Regions from separate parts of the Priestia sp. TSO9 genome, predicted to be linked through region 1. Evidence: riboswitches for the same ligand, from Rfam matches in the RefSeq annotation. Region 1 holds a riboswitch; the other holds the start of a gene.
What was found. A riboswitch is a leader RNA that binds a small molecule or an ion and turns the genes downstream of it on or off. The one in region 1 is predicted to bind thiamine pyrophosphate.
Positions count from the first base shown of each region.

Region 2: linked by a shared signal. The riboswitch ahead of thiT (energy-coupled thiamine transporter ThiT) and the one ahead of thiC (phosphomethylpyrimidine synthase ThiC) in region 1 are both predicted to bind thiamine pyrophosphate.

Region 1 is NZ_JAJEKD010000007.1:11,860-15,057, reverse strand. It holds gene LJC66_RS02080 (undecaprenyl-diphosphate phosphatase) at 1-315, opposite strand, end outside; gene LJC66_RS02075 (hypothetical protein) at 774-1,064, shown strand; TPP riboswitch at 1,146-1,260, shown strand; gene thiC (phosphomethylpyrimidine synthase ThiC) at 1,374-3,143, shown strand.
Region 2 is NZ_JAJEKD010000013.1:926,089-929,286, reverse strand. It holds gene LJC66_RS12895 (amino acid permease) at 1-1,369, opposite strand, end outside; lysine riboswitch at 1,472-1,656, opposite strand; TPP riboswitch at 1,831-1,931, shown strand; gene thiT (energy-coupled thiamine transporter ThiT) at 1,964-2,572, shown strand; gene LJC66_RS12885 (ethanolamine ammonia-lyase reactivating factor EutA) at 2,729-3,198, shown strand, end outside.

The DNA of each region.
Region 1 (3,198 bases):
TAACACTCCTGCGGGTAACAGACCAACAATTACCTGCATTAAATTCAAGCGATTTGTCGGTCCAATTGGAGCAGCTGGTTTTTTTCCCAATCCTAATAAATTAATAAAACGATCTTTAAAAATAACAACTACTGCTAAGATCGACCCTAGCTGAATAACAATTTTAAATGTATTAGCTACTGGAGATGAAAATAATTCTTTTGAATTTAACCACAGGTCATCCACAATAATCATATGCCCAGTTGACGAAACAGGAGCAAACTCTGTTAAACCTTCTACAATCCCTAAAATGATTGCTACAATAATTTCCCACATAAAGCTATATACCTTGCCTTTCTTTCAAATTAATAAGCTTATCGCTTCGTTTTACATGCTCAACTATTTTCCTATTTTGACACTTGCTTTTTTATCATAATTGTTAAAACTATGAAATACAATGTGTATTTGCAAAAAGATAAGAATCTTTAATAATTTGTAATAAAAACCTTACATGCTAGAACCAAAAAACACGATATCAGCTTTTATTTATTTTAGAAAGCAGTCACTATGTTCGGTATAAATTCCGGTCCCTTAGCTAAAAATGAATCATCTAGACTATTTTTCTTTAGTGTACAAAAATGACTAAATCATTATGTTTTTTCCATCCCCTTTACTGTCATCTATCATTTTAATCAACTAGTGCTTGCTTATACGGCATATCCCCTAAGTAATTTGAAACTTTTTTCTCTCTTTACTCGTATTATAGTAGTATCTTTTTTAGGAGGCTTTTTACTATGAATGGAAATGTACGTACAATGAAATGGGTGACTGCTGGGTATGAAGCCTTGCTTGGAATTCCTTTAATTGGCGCGGGGATTGTTATGGGCTTTAGTTATACTCCTCTTTTTATTGGATTTATTCTTCATGCTATCACGCTCATTTTAGCTAATAGAAGAGGGTTATCTTCCTATGGAAACATACTAGGGATTGTTACTTCACTGGTTGCTTGGATTCCATTTTTAGGGTTTATCATGCACATTATTACAGCTATTGTGATTGCAATCGATGCTGCTAGACAACGTTAATTGTCTAGCTTTTTTTATTTAAGGGTTGATTTTTTACCGAATGATGGTAAACTTAAGCCGTAAATTGAATAATTTGAATGTTATTTCTACTAGGGGTGTCTGATAGCTCAGACTGAGAGAAGAGTGCAATAAAACTCTTTAACCCTTTGAACCTGATTTGGGTTATACCAGCGGAGGGAAGTAGTCTTGAAAAGAATAGTATATGTTTATTCTTTTTTCGCCTATTCCATCGGGTTCTGTCTATCACAGAACCCGATTTTTTTATGGTTCGGTATAGCTACACTTTATGCGAAACCGGAGGAATATGTAATGTCAAAACAAAATGTATCAGTTTCTATGAAAAAGCCTTTTCCAAACAGTCACAAAGTATATGTCCAAGGATCCAGAGAAGACCTTAAAGTGCCTATGCGTGAAATTCATCAGTCTCCTACTACAGGATCTTTTGGGGAAGAAGAAAATAGTCCCGTACGTGTATACGACACGAGCGGTGTTTATACAGATCCCCGTTATGAAATTAATTTACAAAAAGGATTACCGGCTCTGCGCGAAAAGTGGATTGCAGAACGAAACGATGTAGAAACATATCAAGGCCGTACGGTTCAGCCACAGGATAACGGTTATTATGATGGTGATCCAAGAGATCAGTACGAGCGCTTTATCACTAATCGTTTACCGCTGCGCGCGAAAAAAAATCAAAATGTAACGCAAATGCACTATGCGAAAAAAGGAATCATCACGCCCGAAATGGAATTTATCGCTATTCGTGAACAGATGGATCCTGAAGTCGTGCGTGAAGAAGTAGCAAGAGGACGTGCCATTATCCCTAATAATATCAATCACCCTGAGAGCGAACCGATGATTATCGGCCGCAAATTCCACGTGAAAATCAATGCTAATATCGGAAATTCAGCTATTCGTTCAGCTATTGAAGATGAAGTAGAAAAAATGACATGGGCAACGCGTTGGGGAGCCGATACAATTATGGATTTATCAACAGGAAAGGATATCCACACAACGCGCGAATGGATTATCCGCAACTCGCCTGTTCCTGTAGGGACCGTTCCTATTTACCAAGCGCTTGAAAAAGTAAAAGGCGTAGCAGAAGATCTAACGTGGGAAGCATATCGCGATACATTAATTGAACAAGCAGAACAAGGTGTTGATTACTTTACTATTCACGCAGGTGTTCTTTTACGCTATATTCCTCTGACAGCGAAACGTACGACAGGTATTGTTTCACGCGGAGGATCCATCTTGGCGCAGTGGTGTTTAGCTCATCATGAAGAGAACTTTTTATATACTCGCTTTGAAGAAATCTGTGAAATCTGTAAAGCATACGATATTTCTATTTCCCTTGGCGATGGACTACGTCCTGGTTCCATTGCAGATGCTAATGATGAGGCACAGTTCGGTGAGTTAGAAACGCTCGGTGAATTAACTAAAATTGCTTGGAAACACGATGTTCAAGTTATGATTGAAGGTCCTGGACATGTCCCTATGCACCTCATCAAAGAAAACGTAGATAAACAAATGGAAATATGCCAAGAAGCTCCCTTCTATACTCTTGGACCGCTTACAACCGACATCGCTCCAGGCTATGACCATATTACATCAGGTATTGGGGCTGCAATGATTGGCTGGTTTGGGACAGCTATGCTTTGCTACGTAACGCCAAAAGAACATTTAGGTCTGCCGAATAAAGAAGACGTTCGAGAAGGCGTTATCACCTATAAAATTGCTGCGCATGCCGCTGACCTAGCAAAAGGCCATCCAGGAGCACAAAAACGCGATAACGCGCTGTCTAAAGCAAGATTTGAATTTAGATGGAATGATCAATTTAACCTGTCACTAGATCCAGAGCGCGCAAAAGAATATCACGATGAAACACTTCCCGCTGAAGGTGCTAAAACAGCCCATTTCTGTTCAATGTGTGGACCTAAATTCTGTTCGATGCGTATTTCTCAGGATATTCGTAACATGGCTCAACAAAATGAAAAAGATGTAAACGAAGTAAGAGAAGAAGGAATGAAAGAAAAAGCTAAAGAGTTTGTTAACAGTGGTTCAAATATCTATCAATAATGAAGTAGAACAGCTTAAAGAACAAATTAAGCTGCTTGAAAGAAAGTTATTATTT
Region 2 (3,198 bases), on a different contig from region 1:
ATCCTAACCAAACAATTAAGAATAAAGGAAGTCCGATATAAGAAACAAGTACACCGTACCAGTCAATCGAATCACCCGTAAACGCCGAATAGTTTTGACCTAAAATGACAACAGCACATAAAATAAAGGCAAAGATAGGACCAAACGGGAAAAGTTTTGCATGATATGGAAGTTCACTCAAATCATGACCTTGGGCAACAAATGCTCTTCTAAAACGATAGTGGCTGATGGCAATTCCTAACCAAGCAATAAAACCAGACATACCAGAAGCGTTAAGTAACCACGTGTATACCGCACCGTCTCCAAAAAATGAAGCACCAAATGCAAGTGTACCGACAAGTGCCGTTGCGATTAAAGCATTAACCGGAACGCCTCGTTTATTTACTTTTGCTAAGAACCTCGGTGCTTTTCCATCTTTCGCTAAGTTCCACAGCATACGCGTAGAAGCATACATACCTGAGTTACCAGCAGATAAAACGGCTGTTAAAATAACGGCATTGATAGCTGATGCTGCAAACGCCAGACCTGCTCGTTCGAATATTAAAGTAAATGGACTTACCCGCACATCATCACTTGCTAATGAATCCGCTGTGTATGGAATAAGCATCCCGATAACAAAAATAGCTAAAATATAAAATAACAAGATGCGCCAGAAGACTTGTTTAACTGCACGAGGAACCGTTTTTTCCGGATCTTCACTTTCTCCAGCTGCGACTCCAAGCAACTCTGTTCCTTGGAATGAAAAACCAGCAGCCATAAAAATACCTAAGACAGTAAAGAATCCACCGTGAATGGGTCCATCACCAAGCGTGAAGTTTTTAAAACCTGGTGCTTCATTGTTAAAGATACCAAAAATCATCATAATACCAATAACTAAAAAGATGATAACCGTTACTACTTTAATTAACGAAAACCAAAATTCAGATTCACCAAATCCTTTTACAGAAAGGTAGTTAAGCCCAAACATAATTAATAAAAACAGGGCACTCCATAAAATAGAAGAAGAGTTTGGGAACCAAAATTTCATAATAAGGGCTCCAGCAGATAATTCAGCTGCAATCGTAATAGCCCAGTTATACCAATAGTTCCAGCCGAGAGCGAAACCAAAGGATGGATCTACAAACCGAGACGCATACGTACTAAACGAACCGGCTTCAGGCATATAAGCTGCGAGCTCCGCTAGGCTGGTCATCAAAAAGTAAACCATGACACCAATGATAGCGTAAGCTAAAAGCGCTCCCCCAGGTCCTGCTGTGTGAATTGCTCCACCACTTGCTAGGAATAAGCCGGTTCCGATGGCTCCTCCTAATGAAATCATCGTTAAGTGGCGAGATTTCAACCCACGTTTTAATTCTTGCTGCTCTTGCATAGATAAATACTCCTTTCGAATGTACGGAAAGAGACGGGATAACATAAAAAAAGCCCGCAGTATATGTGCGCGCTTTTAAATCTGAAAACCGCGTCAACCTTCCGTGAAGATAGCTCTTCACATCACTCGCATGATGTGACAGTTCTGTTCCTGTTCGGAGACAGCCCCAGCTTAAATCAACCGAGAAGTGATCTAAACTTCGGCAATTTTTCCTTTCAAGCAACATCCTCAATGTTCTCTGCATTTCCGTTGCTTTACTATTAAAAACTGCGACCTCTACCTCATCGATTAGGATGAGGGTTTTTTATATTCATTTGACATAAAAGAAGTATACCAAATACTAAAACGATTGTCATTATAAAAAATAGATTCAGAAAATAGAAACATCTTTGAAATCTCTCGAATCTATTTTGTTACATATGATATAATGAATGTTGTCATAATACTACATAAATATCCGAACGTACCACAGGGGGAGCCGCCGTGCTGAGAGTGAACAAATTGTTCAGACCCTTCGAACCTGTTAGTTAACGCTAGCGTAGGAATGTGGGAATAGTAGCATATATTTGCTTACTCCTGTGTAAACCGTTTGATATGAATGATTCAAAAACAGGAGTGAGAAACGTGAATAAAGCATTACCTTTACAGGCTAAAATTGAAATAGCTATTTTTGCAGCATTAGCACTTCTACTTGATCTTTTGCCTTCCATTAAGATTGCAACGGCTGTGAGTATTTCGTTCTCCATGGTGCCCATTTTTATTATGTGCTTTCGCTGGGGAGTAAAAGGCGGGGCTCTATCTGGTCTATTATGGGGGCTTTTACAGTTGGCAACAGGAACGGCTTATATTTTAACAGCGCTGCAAACGTTTATTGAATATATTGTGGCTTTTGCTTTTATAGGTTTTGGAGGTATTTTTTCGCAATCTATTAAAACAAATTTAGCTAACAATAACAGATCAAAAGCTTTTGTTTTGATTGTTTTATCCCTTATTATCGGCAGCTTCGCACGGTATTTCTGGCACTTTATTGCGGGTATTATTTTCTGGGGATCATATGCGCCAAAGGGCATGTCCGCTCTATGGTATTCTTTTTCAATGAACGGGATTTCAATGGTAGGATCACTAATAGCCTGCTTAATCATTCTTTCACTATTAATTCCATCGGCATCAAGAATGATTATAACTAAATCACACTCATCATAAGCAAAAAGACTAAATCTACCAAGATTTAGTCTTTTTTGTCATTTGTCACCTTTGTTTACACAAAAGTGTGTCAGGTTTGATAACATAGTTAGTGAAATATTCAAAAAACTGTTTTATGATAATCACCATATTCAAACGAGATAAGGGATTGATAGCATGCTACAGAAATGGATCACGAGCATAGGTTTAGATATTGGAACAAGCACAACGAAACTGATTGTAAGCAAGCTGTTAATAGCAAATCAACAAAATCAGTTTACGCTGCCAGGCTGTCAAATTATTGATCGTCGCGTAACCTATGCAAGTTCTATCTATACCACCCCTATGCTAAACGATGTTGAAATCGATGTTCAAAGATTAACGGTACTACTAGAACAAGAGTATAAGAATGCAGGAATCTCCTTAGATCAAGTGGAAGCAGGTGCTGTTATCATCACAGGAGAAACGGCCAGAAAGCAAAATGCAGAAAGTATCGTTCACTATCTAGCCGAACATGCTGGGGATTTTGTTGTTGCAACAGCTGGCGCTGACCTGGAAGGAATATTAGCAGCAAAAGGATCAGGAGCAATCGAACATTCTGCTGAAACAAATGCAGTAATTGCCAATATTGATGTAGGAGGAGGAAC